2 regions of the Levilactobacillus namurensis genome follow, and region 1 is predicted to be linked to the other one. Evidence: predicted binding sites of a transcription regulator. Region 1 holds the regulator's gene; the other holds the start of a gene.
The links. Region 1 encodes NrdR, which represses ribonucleotide reductase genes. Its sites were predicted from a motif close to ACACNATATATNGTGT; they were not measured.
Positions count from the first base shown of each region.

Region 1 (11,226 bases):
CCACTTTTTGCTTTTTCCGAGCTTCGCGTTGCTTCTTCTGCAACTCGAACCGGTACTTCCCGTAATCCATGATCCGGGCTACGGGTGGCTTAGCTTTCGGTGCAACCAAAACTAAATCGAGGTTGGCGTCTTCAGCGATCTGTAATGCATCGCGCTTGGACTTGATTCCTAATTGGTCACCGTTATCGGCAATCAACCGAACTTCGCGTGCGCGAATCCCCTCGTTGACAATCGTGTCGTTTGCTATGGTAATCCACCTCCAAAATAATCTTGAGAACCACATGAGACAAAAAATGCGGGAACCTTTGATGAAAATCAAACGGCTCCCGCAAGAAATTCCATTCTAAAGAACGGAACTAACGTGCATATCCAGCCCAGCAACTTAGTCACAAGGCGAGAAGCGGTAGCCTCTGCTTAATTTCTCAACTTAACCATCATATCAGGACCAGTTGCGGATGTCAACTGCTTTTCCCAAAACAATGGCTAATCGTCAACCTAGCTTCATCCACCGACCGGTGAACTAGTCTTGGTCTAACTTCTTTTCAACTTGGCTTTCTTCACCCGTGCTGTCTCCATCACGACTGTAGGATGCAATGTCGTCCAGAATTTCCTTCATGAAGTCGGCACTGCTCATGGATTGCGCATCGTCTTCCCCGTACTTCCGTACAGATACACTGCCGTTAGCCATTTCTTGTTCCCCAACCACTAACGTGTATGGAATCTTGTGCGTTTGGGCATCCCGAATCAGGTAACCCATCTTTTCGCCCCGCTTGTCGACGTTGACCCGAATGTTCGCAGCCTTCATCTCAGCAGCTAGCTTATCCGCGTAAGCACCATGCTTTTCTTCGGAAACAGGGATAATCGTGACTTGCTTAGGTGCCAACCAGGTTGGGAAGGCGCCCTTGTAGATTTCAGTCAGGTAAGCCGTGAACCGTTCCATCGTGGAAACCAAACCACGGTGAATCATCACTGGACGGTGTTCTTCACCATCAGCACCGATGTAGTGCAGGTCGAACCGTTCTGGCAACATGAAGTCTAATTGAATCGTGGATAACGTTTCTTCGTTCCCCAGAGCCGTCTTAGTCTGGACGTCCAGCTTAGGACCGTAGAAGGCCGCTTCCCCTTCAGCCTCAACGTAGTCAAGACCTAAGTCGTCCATGGCACCCTTCAACATGGTTTGTGCCTTGTTCCACATCTCGTCATCGGCGAAGTACTTTTCAGTGTTCTTAGGATCCCGGTAGCTTAACCGGAACGTGTAATCGTTGATATCGAAGTCAGCGTAAACCTGAACCATCAACTTCAAGATGCGCTTGAATTCGTCTTGAATCTGGTCTGGCGCCACGAACGTGTGCCCATCGTTCAAGGTCATTTCACGAACCCGTTGCAGACCACTCAGGGCACCTGACTTTTCGTAACGGTGCATCATCCCTAATTCGGCAATCCGCAATGGCAGTTCCCGGTAAGAACGGATGTGGTGGTTGTAAATCTGAATGTGGCTTGGGCAGTTCATTGGCCGTAATTCCAATTGTTCGCCATCACCCATGTCCATTGGTGGGAACATGTCTTCCCGGTAGTGGGCCCAGTGACCAGATTGCTTGTATAAGTCCAGGTTAGCCAGAACTGGCGTGTAAACGTGTTGGTAACCGTTGGCCACTTCCTTGTCGATGATGTAACGTTCAATCGTCCGCCGAATCGTGGCACCATTTGGCATCCAGTAAGGTAAGCCGGCTCCCACCTTCGGGTCAACGAAAAACAGGTCCAGTTGATTCCCGATAACTCGGTGATCCCGCTCGCGGGCTTCTTGCCGCCGTGCTAAGTCAGCCTTTAAATCAGCTTCCTTGTAGAAGGCCGTCCCGTAGATCCGTTGCAGCATTGGGTTCGAAGACTTGCCTTGCCAGTAGGCACCGGCAACTGACAGGAACTTGAACTGCTTAACGTCCTTGGTGTTCGCCAATTGGGCGCCATCACTTAAGACTTGGTAGTCTCCAATCTGTAAGAAAGGCACTTGGTCGCCGTCAATGGCGTTGATCAGAGCCGTACTGAACTGATCATCCTTGACCGTTGCCAAAGCATCAGCCTTGCTCAAAGCGACCCGCTTGATGTCCAAGTGGTCCTTGACCAACTTGTCCACGATGACTGCTAAGGCATCCAACTCGTCAACGCTGACTTGTTGGTCATCCTTATCCGTATCGACGTAAAAGCCGTCATCGTCAGCGCTAACTTCACCCAAGCGAATAGCTGGGAATTCCTTCTTCAAGGCAATCCGCAGCAAAGCCGCCGTGGTGTTCCGCAGAACTGCTAAGCCGTCTGCATCACTCTTCGTCACGATTTCGATGTCACCGTCACCCTTCAGTGGGGTCAGGTAATCAACCAGTTCACCGTTGTACTTTGCCGCAACGGCTTTCTTGGCTAAGCTAATGGAAATGGATTCGGCGACGTCAGCTGGCGTCGTCCCTTCAGCAAAGGATTGAACCTTGCCGTCAGGGAACTTAATTGAAATTTCTGCCATGGTATGATCTCCCTTGTGTGTTTTGAGCAGTCAACGCAAAAAGTCCCCAGCATCCATTAAGGACACTGGGGACGTCTAATTAACGTGGTTCCACCCGATATTCTTCACGAGACTACGCCCGTGAACTCTAATCGTCGATAACGGAACGAACCGGCCAGAAATTTTCCTTCTGACAGCTGCGAAAGCGGTAATGCATTGGGCCGACTAAGGAAACTTCCAATCTAGGTTTCCTCTTCCTGGAGACGAACCACAATGCATCGTATCTCTCGTCTTAGCTTTTAATTGGCTTCAAGGACTATTAAACACTCGCAGCCAAAAGTTGTCAAGCGGTAACCTCAAATTTATTGCGGCCGGCGGTTGACCCCTACCATGGTGATCTCCCGTGATAAAAACCGAATCCGTTGCATTAACCGTTGCGCTTTAAGAGGTTCGTCATCCCCGCGCGATGAGATCCGCAGGTGTTCGTTCTCCAACTGAGCCATCGAGAAATTCGAACTAAAGAACGTCGGTAACTCTTCTTGCATCCGGTACTCCAAAATAACGCCTAAGATATCATCCCGGACCCACGCTGACATGGCATCCGCGCCAATGTCATCGATCATTAATACCGGGGCGCGCTTCAACGCGTCCAACTTATCCCCAACGCCGTTCTGGGCAATCGCGTTCTTCATCTCCACCGCAAAACTCGGAAAGTGAACTAACGTGCTGGAGAAGCCATCGTTGGCCAGCTGATTGGCAATCGCCGCTAAGAGGTAGGTCTTGCCCACTCCAAAACTACCGGCCAAGTATAGGGCCTGGTGACGCCGATGAGGACTCGCCTCGTAGGTCTCGATGAAGTCATAAGCGGCCATCAGGGCCTCCATCCGCTCTTCATCGTGGTCAAAGTTATCGAGCTGTGCGTTCCGAATATCCTTAGGCATCGCTATCGACCGGACTCGTTGCCGCAACTGCTGCTGGGCCTGCTTTTCTTGGGTGGCCTTAGTCGGAACATAGGCCACATCGATCAGGTGATTCGAGACAATCAATTGCGGTTCATACCCCGCCGCAAACGTTTCGCCACCTTGTGCCACCTTGGCCCGTTCGCTCACGAATTCATAGAGTTTAGCTGCCGAGCGGTCCAAAACGTCTTCCGCCAACTCCGCCTTATGGTCGTGATAAAACTGCTGGACCGTCTGGTCGGCATAGACCTTGGCCATTAGCTGGCGGTAATTTGCATTCAGGTGTCGCTGGCTCATCAGCTGTTGCATGGCTTTACTGACATCTTCCATCAGGAATCCTCCTTCCCAGAACGCCGTTGCTTAAATCGGGCAATTCGGGCGTTAAGTTTTTGTTTTTGTTGATCCGATAACTGCGGTTGCTTAGCCGCCTTAGTGGCCGCGGGCGCCTTAGCCCATTCCGGTAACGTCTCCTTGACCGTCGTGGCGTTCCGACGAGAGCCCGTTGCCCGTGAGCGCGGCTGCTTAGCTGCCTGCTGTCGCTCCCGAATCTTCACGACCGCCTGTTGAGGGGTCGCGACCTTCGATTGACTCCAATCATTGGCAATCGTATCCAGCAACGCCTTATTCAGGGTCGGGCGTTCCTCGTCCACCAAGACGTGGTACACCATCATGTTCAGAACGCCTTGGGAAAAGAGTTGCCGGCCCACTAGGTCACGAATGATACGTTGTTCTCCCGAGGTCACAAAGCCCCCCGTTTGCTGCTTAATGGCTTCCAGAAAGTTTGCCGGAGTCATCTGACTGGCCATCTGAAGCACCGTCTGCTCGGCCGTCGACTTAACTGCAGCCGGGGTCGGTGTCGGGGAGGCCGGCGATTGAACCGGTTGGCCCGGATGTTGCTGTTCGAAGTGGCGGGCAACTACCCGCTTAAAGCGTTCCGGGTCAAACGCGTTCGTGGCCAGGTCAGTGGCCTCGCCAATGTAACGGGCCATGGTTGGCTCGTCTAACCCATAAGTCACATGTTCAGTAACCAGTAATTCCCGGTAGGGTTGCAAGGCCTGGGCATCCACGTAAGACCGTTTTAAGATTTCACCCAGCAAGTGAAAATCAAAGTCCGTTGCTGGCGAATCCACAGCCGGTTCAGCCGGCTTAGCCGTTATCTGGTGTCGCCCGGCCGTCACGGCAGCGGGCAACTGACTGAGCTCGTGGCCATCCACGTGAAAGACTTCCAAAAAATTCTTAGTAATGTCCTGTTCATCGGCAGCGGGCGTCACAACTGTCGCCGTGGCCAACAAGGTCTGATAGCTCTCCTCACCGAGCACCCCCAGTAATTGAACGCTTAAGAGATCATCGTTAAAGAAGCGCGCAGGCGTTAACGGGGCGCGTAACGTGTAGCAAAAGGTGGTCAAATCGTTAGCCGTCTTCACCGTCGTTGTCAGTAACCCTGTGGCTTCCAAGCGCAACCGTGCGGCGTACAAGTGCTCTAGATCAATGCCTAATCCGGCTAACAACCGGCCGTGCCGGTGCAATTGTTCGCGTTCCGGTAGCCAAAAGAGGCTGCTGTATAACGCAGCAGCCACTGGACCAATAATGGGTTGATAGAGTTGCGTCAAGGTCTGCCAACTCTGATCCGTCACGCGATCAGCCAGTCGAACCACGAACCCTGTTCGGGGGGTCAATTGATGCCAAGAATCCTCCATCCGTTATCTCGCCTCACTTTAGTCCTTTTTCGGCTTGGATTTACCCTGTTTCAGCTTATCCTTATCCAAGATATCCTTCAGTTCGTTGAAGAAAACCCCCGTATCCTTAAACTGCCGGTAAACACTCGCAAACCGAATATAGGCAATTTCGTCAACGTCGACCAACCGGTTCATGACGTATTCCCCAATGACCTGGCTGGAAATTTCATTGACGCCTAACGCCCGAATCTTATTTTCAACCTCATCAACAATTTGGGTCATGGCGTCCATACCCACCGGACGTTTTTCGGCCGAGCGAATAATTCCCCGTAAAATCTTTTCTCGATTGAACTCTTCCCGAGTCCCGTTCTTCTTAATCACCAGGAGCGGTGTGACTTCCACGCGCTCAAACGTCGTGAACCGAAAGCCGCAGCTCTCGCACTCCCGACGGCGGCGAATCACGCGACCATCGTCAGTCGGACGACTGTCGACGACTCGTGACCCGTTATGATGACAGTGCGGACACTGCATAGTTGGTCACCTCATTTTACCTGATTCGTTTTTCCAAATTTATTCATGTCAAGCCATTTTACCACTTGTTGGCGTGTTTGGGTAATGTCCCCGTCGTTATCAATGACCACGTCCGCAGCCGCAATCTTTTGAGCCAAGGGCCACTGACGGTCAATTCTGGCTTGGGCATCCGCTGCGGTATACCCGTTGCGAGCCATTAACCGTTGCTTCTGGTGCGGGGCACTGGTGGCCACCACCATCACATGATCGACCAGCTTTTGCAGATAGCCCACCTCAAACAGCGTAGGCGCATCCACCATCACTACCGGCACTTTTCGCGCGCGGTAAGCCGCCAGTTGCCGGCGAATCTCATCCCGAATCAACGGGGTGGTAATGGCATTGAGTCGTTGTAATTGGGACGAATCATGAAAGACCAACTGGCCCAGCTTAGCCCGGTTCAACGTCCCGTCGGCCTGCAAGTAATCGGGCCCAAACGCAGCGCTGATTTGCTGTAATCCCGGGGTGCCCAGCGCAACGACTTGACGGGCAATCGTATCCGCATCAATGACCGGAATCTCTGCCTGCTTTAACCAGGCGCTCACCGTAGACTTCCCCGTCGCAATGCCACCCGTGAGTCCCCAGACTTCAGTCATCGGTCAAGACCCCCTGGGCATCGGGTGGCAACGGTTGACAATGGGGACAGAAATGGGTTCCCCGCTGAGCAACCTTGATCTTCACGATTTCGGTTCCGCACCGCTCACAAGGCTCACCCTCGTGGCCGTAAACGTGCAGGTCATTTTGGAAATGCCCCGCATCCCCAAAAGCCGTCGAGAACGAATGGACCGTGGTGCCGTGGCCCGCAATCGCCCTTTGAATCTCGTCAATGATTGCTTGCCGTAACGTCACCAACTGGTCCTTGGTTAACGTGTCCACTGGCGTCAATGGGTTGATTTTTGACAACCACAGCACTTCGTCAGCATAGATATTCCCCAACCCAGCGATTCGGGATTGATCCAGTAAGAAGGGCTTGATAATCTTATGCGACTTTCCAAAAATTTGCTGCATGTAAGCCAGCGTCAGGGTCGCTTCGGTCGGTTCAGGCCCCATCTTTCCCAGTGACGGTAAGGCTTCCGCTTCGGTCCCCGTCGGAACCAGCCGCATCCGGCCAAACTTCCGGGTATCCGTGTAGCGGAGTTCACGGTTATCGGTCAGGTGAAAAATCACGTGCGTGTGCTTCGTGACCGGACTGCCCTCGGGCTGAACGTCATACTTTCCTTCCATCCGCAGATGGGACACCATCGTCAGCTGACCACTGAACCGGAAGAGTAAATACTTTCCCCGGCGATCGATCTTTTCAATTTTGCGACCGATCAATTCGGCCGTAAACACTTCGGCATCCGGCGTCACCATCTTAGGGTAAAGGACCTCCACGTGATCAATCGTGGCGCCCCCCACTAACTGGGTCAGGCCCCGCCGAACCGTTTCAACTTCTGGTAATTCTGGCATCTTATCGCCCTTTCTCTGACTAGCTTAACCGCTTCTTACCCGTTATCTGGCTACTTCAAATCGTACCAGGTCGGACCCGCATGACTTTCAACCTTCAACGGAATCTCTAGCTTCACTGCCGAATCCATGATCTTCGGCACTAACTTAGCCAGCGTTGGAATCTCTTCGGCCGGCGCCTCAAAGATCAACTCATCGTGAACCTGTAACAACATGGTGGCTTGCATCCCCTGCAAGGCTTTCTCCATGTGAATCATCGCAATCTTAATAATATCAGCTGCACTACCTTGAATAGGTGTATTCATCGCCGTCCGTTCCGCAAAGGAGCGTTGGTTAAAGTTCCGCGAGTTAATGTCTGGCAGATAACGCCGCCGGTGGGCAATCGTCTCGACATACCCCTGATCATGGGCGACCTGCACCATGTGTTCCGTGTAGGCTTTAACACCCGGGTACTCTTCGAAGTAGGTCTCGATAAATTGCTTAGCCTGCTTCCGGGAAATCCCAATGTTTTGGGACAGACCGAAGTCACTAATGCCGTAGACGATGCCGAAATTGACCGCCTTGGCTTGACGCCGAATATTCGGCGTCACTTCTTGGTCCGGCCCCAGCTTAAAGATTCGCCGGGCCGTTGCCGCGTGAATGTCTTCACCCTCCCGGAACGCTTCTTGCATGTTCGCATCGTGACTCATGTGAGCCAAGACTCGCAGTTCAATCTGCGAATAGTCTGAAGAGAAGATCTGCCAGCCCGGATGGCGTGGAACAAAGGCCTTCCGAATTGCTTTCCCCTCTTCCGTCCGCACAGGAATGTTTTGCAAGTTCGGGTCGACCGACGAGAGCCGTCCCGTCTGCGTTAACGTCTGCAAGTACCGCGTGTGAACCTTGTGGTCAGTGGGATTGATCACTTTTAGAAGTCCCTCGACATAGGTCGATTGAATCTTCGCAATCTTTCGGTACTTCAGAATGTTCTCAGCGATGGGTGCGTCCGCGGCCAGTTTTTCTAGGACGCCTACCGCCGTTGAATACCCCGTCTTGGTCTTCTTCAACACGGGCAGGTGCATCTTTTCGAATAGGATGTGGCCCAGTTGCTTAGGCGAACCAATGTTGAACTCTTCACCCGCTTCTTGGTAAATCGTTTGCTCAATCTCGGCTAGCTGTTCGCTAAATTTACTGCCCATTGCCCGTAACTCGTCGGCATCGACCGTGATGCCTTCGATTTCCATCCGTGCTAAGACGAAGGCCATGGGGCGTTCAATCTGACGATACAGCTCCGCCTGGTCATTTTCTTCTAGATCTTTAAACAAGGTCTGTTTCAACCGGGCAATCGCTTGTGCCTTTCGGGCTAAATGTTTGAAGAACACCGTATCATCCGTCGGAATAGCACGCTTAGCTCCCCGACCATACACGTCTTCATCCGTCTCTACCTGGTCATACCCGTGTTCTGCGGCAACCCGTCCCAAGTCATTGCTATTGTCGTAAGTGTTCAGCAGGTACGAGCAGAGTAATAGGTCACCATCCACACCGGCCAGCGTGATGCCTAACCGGTTCAACCCGACATAGGTCCGTTTGGCATCAAAGACCTTTTTGGCAACCTGTGCATTCTCCAACAGCTGCTTAAGGGGCGCCATCTGTAACAACGAAACGTCTCGACTGACCCACCAGTGGTCATCGTGACCGATAACAAAGCCCGCAAACTTGGCCAGATGATAATTGTCCCCATCCATTTCTAGGTAGAAGGCACACTCATCCGTCACCTGGACATCCGCCAGGTTATCGGCTGTTAAGACCGTATACGCAATGGCTTTCAAACCAGGGGTCGCAGAAGGCGTCACGCCATCCACCGACATCCCCTGTAAGAACTTACGAAAGCCCATCTGTTGGTAAAACGCGATCAAGGCATCTCGATCAGGCCCCGCATAGGTTAGGTCCCCTAAGATCAGATCGACCGGTGCGTCTCGATTAATCGTGGCCAGTTTTTTCGACAAGAAGGCTTGGTCCTTATCGGCCACCAGATGTTCCTTAAGTTTCTTCGCCGTAATCTCATCAATGTGGTCATAGACGCCCTCAACGCTACCGTATTGGTCGATGAGGTCAACCGCACGCTTAGGGCCAACCCCTGTAACCCCCGGGTAATTATCTGAATTATCGCCTTGAAGGCCCTTGATATCAATAATCTGTTCCGGGGTCACGCCCATCTTTTCTTTCACGTAAGCGGGCGTGTACCGTTCTATTTCGCTGACCCCTTTTTTAGAGATGGCCACGGTGGTATGGTCGTTGGCCAACTGGGTCAGATCCCGATCTCCCGTTACGATGGTGATCGTGAAACCAGCCGCCTCCGCGCGCTTAGCCGTCGTCCCAATAATGTCGTCAGCTTCATAGTTCGGCAGTTCGTAGGTCTTGATTCCCCGAGCCTCTAATAATTTCTTCAGGTATGGGAACTGTTCAGACAGCTCCGGTGCGGTCTTCGCACGGCCCCCCTTATAATCGTCATACATTTTGGTCCGAAACGTGACCTTACCGGCATCAAAGGCCACTAACGCATGTGTCGGTTGAACCTTATCCAGCATGGTCTCTAACATCGTGTTGAAGCCATAAATGGCGTTCGTGTGTAACCCATCCCCATTGGTAAACCGACCTAATGAGGTGTACAGGGCAAAAAAGGCTTTAAACGCAACACTGTTGCCATCGATCAATAACAATCGTTTCTCCGCCATAGTGGGCTCCTTCCACGCGACAGCTCTTCTGTCGCGTTCGTCTATTCTGGGTCTATTTTACCAAAAAACGCGTCAAATCCGAAACAAAACCTAGGGAAAGCCCCAGTGAATGGGGCAAAAATCAGTAAGCTGGGAGAAATTAGCGTCGGTTCCGGTAGTCTGCTTGCTTTTGAGTCATTGTGCCAAGTCAATCCTCGGCTCACGAAGCACTAATGCTGCCCAAATTCAGCCTGACTGCCGTTGACCTGCTCATCTCCAGACAAGCGCCAGTCACTGGAAGATTGGGTTTCCGCCATCGCAAAAAAAGTCCCGGCCTCAGCCGGGACTTCCCTAAGTCATTTTTCAAGATTAATCGCGACTGCCGCCACCAAAAATCCCGATAATTTGTAAGAGTTGTAAGAACAAGTTCACGAAGTCTAAGTACAGTTGTAACGCCCCCGTAACGGCCAAACCAGTTACGGAAACTTGATCCCCATACTGCAAGTACAACTTCTGCATCTTTTGCGTATCCCAAGCCGTCAAAACGGAGAAGATAATCACCGCAATGAACGAGAAAATTAACGAAATCATTGGGCTCCGCAAGAAGAGGTTGATCACCATGGCGACAATCAATCCGATCAATGCCGCAGTGGCCTGAGTCCCAATCCGTGACAGATCTCGCTTAGTGGTTAAGCCAATCACGGACATGGTCAAGAAGACGGCCGCACTCGAGACAAAGGCTTGTGCCATCGCGGCTCCCGTGTAGACAAAGGCATAACTGGAAATAACAGCTCCAGTAATCACGGCGTACACCATCAGGCCTCCGAAAGCGACCGTGGGCCGTTTCATCGATTGGGCACTAATCACGAATGGTAAGATGAACCAGACGATCAGACCGACCAACATCCCACCACCACGCATCATACTTGCTGAACCATTGGTAACCATCAGATAAGCGGTCAACGCAGAGACTAACACCGCTAACCCCATCCAACCAAACATCTTGGTCAGAAAACGATTCAGGCCAACTTGGGTATTAATCGTCTCGCGGGGCTGTTGTTCATAATTGTTCATTTAAACGCTCCTTTTTCAAATCAATTCCCGACTTAGCTATCACAACAAAGTGTAGCTACTTTTTTGGTTTCTGGGATATAGTTTAGCAAATTCGTCGCTAAAGGGCCAATAATCTGTCTAATAATTCCCCAATATCCACCGTTAAATCACGATACCCCCTTATTACGGCACTTTTTTAGTCACGCCCAGCAAGTCATATGCTAAGATTGGTGCAACGTTGGAGGCCGCCTCCGCCCAAACCACGTCCCCAAATCCGTAGGTTTGCCGGAACCTAAACACGGGTTCGCGTATTTAGCGACTACCAAAAGTAACCTCATCTGCAAATC
Region 1 is NZ_CP134159.1:1,143,215-1,154,440, reverse strand. It holds gene infC (translation initiation factor IF-3) at 1-283, opposite strand, end outside; gene thrS (threonine--tRNA ligase) at 521-2,509, opposite strand; gene dnaI (primosomal protein DnaI) at 2,851-3,777, opposite strand; gene RIN67_RS05505 (replication initiation and membrane attachment family protein) at 3,777-5,144, opposite strand; gene nrdR (transcriptional regulator NrdR) at 5,163-5,654, opposite strand; gene coaE (dephospho-CoA kinase) at 5,666-6,286, opposite strand; gene mutM (bifunctional DNA-formamidopyrimidine glycosylase/DNA-(apurinic or apyrimidinic site) lyase) at 6,279-7,139, opposite strand; gene polA (DNA polymerase I) at 7,190-9,847, opposite strand; gene RIN67_RS05480 (Bax inhibitor-1/YccA family protein) at 10,196-10,900, opposite strand.

Region 2 (11,226 bases), 1.3 Mb from region 1:
ACTGACCCGGACAATCCGGGTACGACTACGCCAACCGACCCAGACAATCCAGGCACCACTACGCCAACTGACCCTAGCACTGACCCGGACAATCCAGGTACCACTACGCCGACCGACCCGGACAATCCAGGTACCACTACGCCAGTTGACCCATCCACGCCGACCAATCCAGATACAACCACCGGCAACGAAGCCGCTGTAACGGGTGGCTCCGGTGACACGGCCACGGTTACGACGCCAAGTGCAACCACCAATGATTCGGCCGAAACCATCGACACTAATGCGGCCGCAACCGCAACGCCGCTGGTCACTTCAGGAGATGCCGATTCCGTAAACACTACTCAAGAATCGACGACTTCCGCCAAAGTCATTCATGGCGGTGACGGCGCTACGGTCACTACCGGTAAGTCTTCAGTAGCCACCAACCAAGCCAAGGCCCAGACGGCGACTCCTGCCACTACCCTGAGTGCTCAGACTACGACGCCAAAGGCAACGGCAGCCACATCAACCCAATTGCCTCAAACCAACGAAGCTAAACCGAATGGTCTGGCCATCTTGGGGATGGGCTTGTTAACCAGTGCCCTGAGTCTTGTCGGTCTCAAGTCCCGGAAGCACGACTAGTCCAGTGTTAACCTGAATCCTAAGAAAAAATCAGAGGGAACGCTCAAAATAAAGCGTTCCCTCTGATTTTTTGCATTTTTCAGTTCAAATGTTACCCAAACGTCTTCAACGAGTCCTTAATCAACTGGATAAAAGCTGCCCGGTCGATATCCAGGAGGACCTCCGTATTCTTAGGCTTACCGGTCAACTCGTAATAGTCGCAAACCGTTTCGCCCCGGGTCAACTCCCCAGCCGTTTCCACGTCCACGTTCATCTGCTCGGTCTTGAACCACTCGGGATGAATCAACCACGTAATCGTGCAAGGATCGTGTAGCGGCGCGCCTTTAAAGCCCCACTTAGGTGCCTCGTGATAGCGTTCAAAGAAGTTCAAAAGGTCGGCGAACACGTGGGCTACTGGGTTATCAATCTGCCCAATTTCGGCGATTTCCGATTTCAGAATCTGCGCCTTGTGGGTCACGTTCAACGGGGCCATGACCAACGGAATCCCCGCGTTCATCACGATTTTGGCCGCCTCGGGGTCGACGTAGATGTTGAACTCCACGGATGGCGTCCAATTCCCCAATCCCATGGCTCCACCCATGTAAACAATCTGGGCAATTTTAGTCTTCAATTCCGGATAAACCCGCAGGAACAACGCAATGTTGGTCATGGGACCCGTAACCACCAACGTCACCGGCGTGGTACTCTCCCGCAACGTCTGCGCGATGAGCTCAATCGCGGTCAGGGGCTGTACGGCAAAGTCAGGGTCGGGTAGGTCGGCGCCGTCTAGGCCGGACTTACCGTGCACGTTACCGGCCGTTTCCAACGGCTTCAAGAGGGGCGTCCGGTTACCTCCCGCCACGGGGATCTCCTGGTGGTGCATCAGGGTCAGTAAACGCATGGCGTTATTCAACGTCTTTTCCGGCGTCTGGTTCCCCGCCGAAGTCGTCACTGCCAACAGCTCGATTTCGGGATTGGTCAACGCCAGCATCATGGCCAGCGCATCGTCGTGGCCCGGGTCACAATCCAGAATAATTTTAGTCGTCATTTTCGAAACACTCCTTTAATATCGCGTTTGTTACCGCTTTCATCGTACCATAAAAAGACCGACCAGCCCAGAACGGGTCGGTCGGTCATCAGCTTATGCTTTAGTTGGTTTACTGGGAACTTCCTGGTAGCCCTCGCGCCAATTCATGGCGCGGGCCAAGGCGAACAGAAAGTCGGACAAGCGATTCAAATAAGTCAGGATGGCTGGTTCCAGCGGGTGTTCTTGATTCAAGCGAACCACGGACCGCTCCGCCCGGCGCGCCACGGTACGGGCGTACTGCAAGGCCGCACCAGTCGGCGTCCCACCAGGTAAGATGAACGCCTTAAGCACTGGCACCTCCGCCGTTAGCTGGTCGATGCGGGTCTCTAAATGCGTGGTATCGGCCGGCACCATAACCTGGTGGCGTTTAACACTAATATCGGCTTGCAAGTCGTAGAGCTTCCGTTGAATATCCTGCAACTCCTGCCGTTCGGCGGTGTGGGTGTTCCCCATAATTGCGACCACGTTGCCCAACCAGGACTCGAGTTCGTCGAGGTCACCTAGCGCGACAATTTGGGCATCCGTCTTCGCAACCATCCGGCCACTGATCTGCTTGGTCATCCCCTGGTCGCCGACGCGGGTATAAATTTTCATACTGGCCTCCTACCGAATTGGGCAGGCCCCACCGGCACAGTCGGATTGGTCGACTAACTCGATATCCTTCTGGTCGTGGTGGTTGTTCTGCTGGTCAAAGACCTGGGCCACGTCGCCCGTGATCTCCGCGCACTTAGCCTGGTAGGTCTGAACATCGATGGGTTCCTTCGGCGCTTGCTTGAAGCCACTGCCACTGTATGGCAAGAGCGACGTTGACTTGGTGGTGTGCCGGTATTGCGTCAGTAAGTCCGCAATCTCCCCCGCTTCATTAGGCTGGAAGGTCACGGTACAGCTGACCGCATTATCGGACCAGTACGTTTGTAAGAAGGCCTGGGTCGCGAACTGTTCCGCAATCGACACGTTCCCCGCCGAAGCAAAGTTAGGGTCGTCCGCGTTCGCCGCCTTGACCGGGAATTCAACGCACATGGTGTTCTTGGTGTAAACGTCCGGTTCGATATGGTAACCACAAGCCGCCAAAGCGGGCAGTAAGGGGTCGGATTCCTGGAACCGAATCCGTTGAATCAGGTAACCTGCGTAGTGGAAGTGCATCCCTTCGGAAACCCCCGCTAACTTAGCAACGGTCCCGGATGGCTTCACCGTGGTGTGCTTGATCGACGGCTGGCATCCCAGGTCGTCCGAGTAGGCTTGGTCGGCTGCCACAACGGCGTGGTAGAGGGCGTCCACCCGCTTAACGGCGGCCTGGTTATAGATGGGTTGGGCCACTAACTTGCCCGTCTCGGGGTCCTTGACTTCGTTGAAGCCCGTGACCACCCGCGTCTTGAAGGTATCCAAGATCCAGTCTTGAATCCCGGACATCGAGATCCCGATTCGCCGGTTCTTTTGAATGGCCTTACGCGAGACTTCCCAATCGTAATCACTGAAGGTGACCCGCTTGGCAAACCGAGTGCCCAATTCGAAGGCGTCTTCCAGTTGCCAGCCTTGCTGTTCCGCAACGCCCGGGAAGACTTCGAATAAGTTGCAGGGTTCCCCGTTACTCAACGAGATTTCCCCACACGGGTTGGTCCCTTCCACGGCGTCATCGATGCCCGCCTGGTAACCATCGGCCATCCGGCCATAGTGCCGGGACAGTTCGAGGTTCACGATACCGGGTTCCCCGTTTTGGGCAATGGCGTCCGCAATTGGTCCGTAATGGTCGAATTCGGAGTCGACCGCCACACTGTTGTTCGAAGCCCACCGGTGATGGTAGAGTTGCTTCTTATCTTGCTTCATGGTGATGAACGCGTCATCGTCGGCACCGCCTAAGGCCAGTTCCGCTGAGCGCCGGACGTTCCCCGCCACCACGGTCTTTCCAATCAGGTTCCCGAGGTCGGTGCAGTCCACCGAAGTCAAACGGTGGCCCTGCTTAGCGTTCAAGATTTGGTTGATATCAAATAACATTTCAATTAACGGCATCGGACCAGAAGCGGTCCCGCCAAAGCCCTTGATGGGTGCATCCTTAGGTCGAATGTTGGACATGTCCAGCACCACCCGGTTGGCGTTCGTAGGGTTGGTCTGATCAAAGTGTGCATCGATCAGATTGGCGTTGGCCAGTACCCAGCCTTCCCGAGTATCGGGAAGCTCGTAGTACCGCGCACCTTGCAGTTCGTGCGTCGCCAGCCAGTCCGCCTTGTTCACGGCGCCTAAGGCTACGGAATCCGCGTACGATTGACTGTTTTCGTCAATTAGAATCGTCAAGTCGATGGACCGGTCCACGGCCGGAATCTGCGCCACATTCGTTGGTACTACGGAGAAGCCGACCCCGCCACCCTTCATCAGTTGGTCGAACATGAAGGAGTAAGGCATGGAGACCGCTTTTTGATCCGGCTGCAGGTAATCGGGGATAATGTGACTGTCCCCGTAGGCCTGGGGCCGCACGGCGATGAACCAGCAGTTGTTCAACGCGTCACCATTACGGTGCTGGTAGTTGGTCCCCGAGATCCACAGGTTCCGCCCGGATGGCGTGGCACTCAGCCCATAGATCAGCTTAAAGAGCCGTTGGGCTTCTTGCGTCAATTCCGCGCGCAACTGGTCACTCACCGTATCGCCCTGCAAGCGGGGGTCCAGATTGATGTTCCCTTCAACCACCCGTTGGACCGTTTCCGGCCACTCTTCGGTGCGTTGTTGGTCCGGTAGCCAGCGCGCATAAGTCCGTTTATACGTCACCCACCCGAGTTCGCCCCAGTGGGGGGTCACCGTCTGTTCAACTTCTTTGATAAATGCTGCGGATAACGTAATCGGTGCAGCGGTTGCCGTATTCATCATTCTCATCGCTCCCATCTCAAATGAAACTACGCTATATATAGTAGCACCCATTCCGGAGTCCACACAATATATAGTTATTTGAAAGTGGGTGTTGACTTTTGAGATTTCAGACCATCCCCTAAACTGGACAAAGCCAGATTTAGCGATTTACGCACCCGTCCCACGCGTTTTTGCCACCTTAACCGTTTTACGGGTAAAAGGTTCGATTTTCCCCGTGAGTTTTTTCGTTCAGCTGACTAAGGTCCCCTCGTGCGGTTTGACCGCCGTTAACGTCAGCGTGGGTAACCAGGGACCACCCCACCAGCCGTGGTAGCCGGTCCCCGTCACCTGGATGTCTTGGTAACCCAAGCGCTGTAAGGCCTCACGGTACTCAGCACAGGCAAAGCCCCAGTCCATGATCAAGACGCGACCGCCCGGTGCCAGGACCCGGTTCAGCTCCTGGAGCGCCTGTAACCGTCCGGCTCTGGGCTGGACCCGGTGAAGTGCTAGGCTAGAGACCACCAGATTGAACTGGTTCGGCCGCCAGGGCAGATCTCGTAGGTCGGCCGCCTGAACGGTTATCCGGTCGGCCCGATCAGTCGCTTGCCACCGCGACATCAACGCCGGGCATCGCGCGGCAAAATCCACCGGGACGACCCCCGTGACCTGACCACCCACTGGTAGCCGCTCTGCCAGCTGATGGAAGGGCCCGGACATACAACCTAGGTCCAACGCCCGGGTCTGATCATTGAGAGGAACCGTCGCCAACAGCTGATGCCAGAGCCGTTTTCGGCCCAGCCACGCCTTATGTAACCAGATGGCCCCGCTGACCAGTAACCAACCAACTTGACGGAACACCACCCAAGCGCCGAATCCCACGACCCCTGCCAAGAACCAGCCGACAACCTGGCGTCCGTCGCCAAGTCCCCATTCACGACTCACTTGCATCCTCTTCACCCCTTTATTTGCTGGTATGAGTATAGCAAAGACTCCCCCGATAGCTGGTGACAAAGTGCCCGGAACGCAAAATTAATGATTACAGTTTTTATAATTCGCCACGCATCCCCGGCATCACCGCATTTGTGCGCACAAAAAAAGCCGTCAAAGCACGACGGCTTCAACGGCGATTTTGATTGGGCTAGCTGGGTTCGAACCAGCGCATCACGGGATCAAAACCCGTTGCCTTACCACTTGGCTATAGCCCAATAATTGCGTCATCACTGACTCAACAGGTAATAATTTTAGCATTTAACCCCACAATCGCGCAACCTCTTTTTTCAAACTTTTTACCGTTCTGGCCATTTTTTACTCCGCCAGGGCCCGCTCCAGTCGATGGTTATTAGTTGACGGCGAAAACCAGTTAACGCTACTATAGAATTGATAGCTTACAGTACCGGCGATCCTACGGGACTCGCCGGTTTCGACTGACTGAAACAAATTTATCTAAAGGAGGTGCGCACGATGTCGCACAAAATCACCATCAAAGACGTTGCGACCCAAGCTGGCGTCTCCGAAGCCACGGTGTCCCGGGCGCTCAACGATAGTCCCCAGGTCAAGGCCCACACCCGCCAGCGGATCCAGGAACTGGCTCGGCAACTGGGGTACCACCCCAACGGTCTGGCCCGAAGCATTCGTGTTCAGCACACCCACACCCTGGGCGTCATCATCCCCGACATCTTAAACGCCTTCTTCACCCAAATCGTCCGGGCCATCGAGGACGCGGCCGATGCGGCCGGTTACGACGTGCTGATCATGAACACCGACGAGCACTTATCCCGGGAGACTAAGGCGCTCGACTTGATGCTAGAAAAGCGGGTCGACGGCGTGATCATCACCAGCGCCGGTGGTCCCACCGACTACGCGACGCGTTTAGGGGGCACCCCCGCGGTCTTCGTTGACCGGATGCCCCTCCACAAGGCCAAGCGCTTCGACCGGGTGTTGGTCGATAACGTCCAAGCTACCGAAGACCTGGTCACCCGGTTGATCGACCGGGGGGCCACCCGCGTGGGTATCATCAACAGTGCTGTCTCCATGACGGCCACTGAACGGCTACAGGGGTATCATCGAGCCCTGCAGAAAGCCGGCATGACCTTTGACCCCGCCATTGAAGTCAACGCCCGTACGGACAACTCTAACGTCTCGCAGATGACCCGGCAACTGTTGGTCAACCAACGGTGCGATGGCCTCTTCGCCGCGGACAACACCATCATGGACACGGTCCTCCACCGCATCCCCGAGCTCCAACTACCGGCCTTTCAACTGGGGGGCTTCGATGACCAGGATTGGTTCGACTTTCTGCCCTACCACATTGTCACGGCCAAGCAACCCATTACCCAGATTGCCCAAACGGCGGTCGACCGGCTACTCGAGCGGATTCGCCAACCCCGCATGGCCCCAGAGGAATTCCGGTTGCCCGCCCAAATTATCACACACTAATACATCAAAAGGAGCCTCCGACAAACCGCCAAGGCTCCTTTTTAGCATCTCTGAATAGATGGAACGTTCGTGCGCACCAACTCACGACCCAACTCACGACCGTTTGCCGGACGCGCTTGAACACCGTCACTTACCGACTTAAGACCTTCTGGCTCAGCGGTCCCGTGACCTGCAGGGTAAACTTGGGGGCCAAGACCTTGGCTTCAGCGGCGACCAAAGCTTGACGGGTGAACCAGCCGCTGCGAATCAGCTGGCCGACCTGGGCCACGTTAGCCAACATGGCCGCCAAATCTGCGGCACTGAGCTGTTGAACCGCCTGATCCAGTTGGTCTAACGAATCAATCGCCAATCCCAGGTGGTTGCGGACAATCAGGTCGGCAACCGCCGCTTCCTTCCAGACGATCACCGGCAACCCGTGCGACAGGTACATCGAAACCTTATGTGGGTGGTTGTAGCGGGTGTAGGAACTATAGCGGTAAGTCGCCGTGTTCCCGTCCCAGGCTAAGCCGAAGGTCGGCGGCAGCTCCCGCAAGAGTTGGCGCCGGACCCGTGAGCCCCGGTAGTCCACTTGCGGATTGGCCATCAGGGACCGGGTCAGTTGAGGATTCGCGGCCCCAAACACCGTGATGGGCGTCTGGGCCGACCAATCCCCCAGGTACTGCGACTTCTGTAGGTTCCCCGCCAAGACCACTCGGCGTTGGAAGTCCTGCGGCTGAATCACGTGGCGGACGCCCGTTGCACCGTCATCTAAGTAATCCAATAGATACTGATAGACTACCGGCGTAGTGACCCCCTGTTGGCGCAAATAAGCCGTCATCCGTTCGCTGTGGACGATCAACACATCACACTGGTTGAAGAAGGCAAACTCGTGAATCCACCGTGGAGCGTGTTGGTCCCGCAACGTCTCGATGTCGTGAATCAGGGCCACTACCCGGACTCCCCGGCGATGCATCTGGCGAATAAAGAAGTCCTCGTAGCGCCCGTCATTCAAGGACGGGTACTGGTAGACCAGCAAGTCGCCCTGGGCCACGCCCGCCGTTGCGCCCTGAATCCGGGCCATCAGGGCCTCATTCGACTCTTTGAGGCCCCCGTAGCGGCGAATATCAATGATGTGGTACCCGGCCGCCTGCCCAATCGTCGCGATATCGGCCTTCGCTTGGCGCGTGGCATCAAACGTCGGGCCTTGTAGAATATCCGTTAACCATTTCTTCATGTCATGACACTCCCCCGAAACAACCCATTAGAAACGTTTAGCAGCGGGTCAATCCCACACCCGCTCCATTCTTTACTTCCACTATAGAGACCCCGCCTAACCACTGACAACCGCTAACCATCGCTTAGGATAACCACTTACCCAATTACTGATTAGAACCACTATCGACTAGGGCCTGTCTGAAAGTGAATCGGGCCACTCAAACAGCCAACTAGCAGGGTGGCCCGACTGTCAGCCGTCTGGTATCACAATTGGGTTATTTTAAGGTAGGTCCAAAAAAATGGCTCCGGAAATCATCAACTGATTTCCGGAGCCATAACGTTTAAAGTAACGGTTCGTGTTTAGAGAATCTGGCAGAACTCAATCGTTTCATGATTGGGTCCCAAGATGTTGAAGAAGCGAATCCCCTTATCCCAGAACGTTGGGATGGATTGAATCTCGGTGTTGACCAAGTTCAACCCCTGCTCTTTGGCCGCAGCGAACGCCTTATCGACGTCCGTAGTGTTCAGAGAAACGTGATTGATCGCCCCAGCTTCTGGGTTGGTTGGATCGCCTTCCCAGGTCTCAATCGTTAGGTTGCCCAACCGCATGAAGGCACAGCGGTTCTCGCCGTTGTGGAACAGGCCCGCCTGTTCGAACCCGATGCTCTTGTAAAAGGCAATCGTCTTATCTAAATCGATGGATGGAATCCCGATATGTTGGACTCCCGTAATGTAATCTGATACTGCCATAAGTTACTCCTCCTTAGACATAACACTGGTATTTCCCACGTCTAGTGCTTGGTGCTTCAGGTGTGGGAAGACCACTTTGTCGGCCCAACCGGTAATGCTTCCTTGGAAGAGGAAGGCGAATAGCGTTCCTAACCCAAAGTTAACAATCTGACCCGTCACGATGGCCGCAAAGACCGCCATCAAAAACGGTGGCACGTAGGAGACCCACATGGCCGTGGTCGCGTTGCCCTTGAAGTAACGGAACCGCAGAATCTGCATCAAATCATCGGATGGGTGTAAGACCAAGTTGACCCGTTGGTAGATGGAAATCGCGACCGCAATGAAGGCGACCCCTAAGAAGTTCAGCGCCACGTATAACAGCACCATCCCCACGCCATGTGCTTCGGGCAGTCCCACGTAAAGTTGGGGATACTTACCCGTGAAGAAATCCTCGAAAACCTGGATTAACGCGGAGAAGGGGACCATGAAGGCCATGTTGCCGATCACCCGTTTCCATTCCCAATGGTGGATCAGGATGGCGTTTAACACGGAGGTCAGAAACCCCACGATTAGAAACGCCCAGAAGAGGTTCCAGTGTAACGCCGTCCCCATATTGGCTTCGGCGGCGGTCCAGAAGGCCGCCCCCAAAAACGAGGGATGGATCTTCGCACTGGTGACCAGCGTCAGCACGTTGCCGGCGGAGTTGATCACTAGTGATAGGGCGAAGAACGCCAGCGCTTTCGACATGGACATGGTCCGTTGATTCGTCATAGTTTGCGCCTCACTTAGCTTAGATGTTGCCGTCATTTTCACGATTACCACGACCCTTTACTGACTGTCGTTCAGTCCAGTGACTACTTTTCGCCGCCGACCTTAACGACCGCCTTGCTGACACCCTTGATCTTGCCGCCAAGGACATCTTCAACTTGGTTCAATTCAACTTCATGGCTGATCAATGGGTCAACGTTGACTTCACCACTAGCTAACAGGGCAATAGCGTCCTTGAAAGCGTATGGGTTGATGAAGGACCCTTGGATGGTCAGTTGCTTTTGGTAAACTTCGTAAGTGTTCATGGAGAAGTGTTGATCAGGCTTGCCGACACCAAACATCAGAACTTGAGCGCCCTTCTTAGTGGCTTCAACGGCTTCTTCTTGAGTTTGAGGCATCCCAACGGCTTCGATAACCACGTCGTAGTCGGCTGGAATCTTGTCACCCTTAGCAGTGTTGTAAGTGTTCTTAACGTTGAACTTTTCCTTGTTCAAGTTCAGCTTTTCGTCAATCACACCGGCTAAGTCAACTTGGTGGACACCGTAAGCTTCCAGCAATTGAACGAACAATTGACCCATGAAGCCATCACCGATGACCAAAGCCTTTTGGTAAGGCGTCAACTTCAACAGTTGAACACCGTGAACGGCACAGGATAATGGTTCCGTCGTGGCAGCGTCCTTCAAGGAAACACTGTCAGGAATTGGGTAAACCACGGATTCTGGTGCCGTGAAGGATTCTTCCAACCCACCGTTACGGGTAACCCCAACGGCGGATAAGTTGTCACAGAGTTCTGGACGATCAGTCAAGCAGTATTCACACTTGCCACAGTAGATGTTAGGATCTACGACGACCCGGTCACCCGGCTTAACGTTCTTCACTTCAGAACCTACGGCCGCAACGACCCCGGAGTTTTCGTGACCCAATACGATTGGTGGCACAGCGTCCGCAGAACCTGGCAAGCCGGCGTATAAGGCCCGGTCAGTCCCACAGATACCCGCGTAAGCGGTGTTGACTAAGACTTCGTCCGGCTTAACTTCTGGCGTTGGCAGATCTTGGATTTCAAACTTCTTGGTACCCGTTAAAACTAATGACTTCATAACTAAATTACTCCTTTTAAAGCTAATTATTTGTTGTATTCTTTCAGGGCTAAGGCGTAGTCCCCTAAGGTGGCGGACCCGTTCTCCTTAACCAATGGCATCACGATGTAGTCGGTCAGATCACCGACGTCCACGTAGCCGTTCAAGAGTTTGGCGAACTCAGCGCGGACCTTCACTAAGAAGGGTTCGCTGACCACGCCGCCACCGAAGACAATCTTGTCTGGCCGCAGTAGCAGCGTTTCCTGTAAAGCGGCTTGCGCCACGTAGTACGCCATGATGTCCCAGACGTGATTCGTCAACGGCACGTCCTTACCAGGTTTCCCCAGCCGGGCATCAAACGTTGGTCCACTGACCAGGCCTTCCAAGCAATCTCCGTGGAACGGGCAGATACCTGGGAAGTCCAGGTCGTCCGGGTGACGTTTCAAGCGCACGTGGCCGACTTCTGGGTGACCCATACTGCCGATGAACTTGCCGTCGATT
Region 2 is NZ_CP134159.1:2,562,814-2,574,039, forward strand. It holds gene RIN67_RS12155 (LPXTG cell wall anchor domain-containing protein) at 1-621, shown strand, start outside; gene rihA (pyrimidine-specific ribonucleoside hydrolase RihA) at 713-1,648, opposite strand; gene RIN67_RS12165 (cob(I)yrinic acid a,c-diamide adenosyltransferase) at 1,742-2,281, opposite strand; gene nrdJ (ribonucleoside-triphosphate reductase, adenosylcobalamin-dependent) at 2,291-4,540, opposite strand; gene RIN67_RS12175 (class I SAM-dependent methyltransferase) at 4,772-5,470, opposite strand; tRNA gene RIN67_RS12180 (tRNA-Gln) at 5,656-5,727, opposite strand; gene RIN67_RS12185 (LacI family DNA-binding transcriptional regulator) at 5,984-6,958, shown strand; gene RIN67_RS12190 (hypothetical protein) at 7,089-8,171, opposite strand; gene RIN67_RS12195 (VOC family protein) at 8,513-8,902, opposite strand; gene RIN67_RS12200 (hypothetical protein) at 8,906-9,688, opposite strand; gene RIN67_RS12205 (zinc-dependent alcohol dehydrogenase family protein) at 9,736-10,746, opposite strand; gene scrK (fructokinase ScrK) at 10,773-11,226, opposite strand, start outside.
Region 2: nrdJ (ribonucleoside-triphosphate reductase, adenosylcobalamin-dependent) is a predicted target of NrdR. The motif match lies at 4,605-4,620, and genes of this name have one in related genera.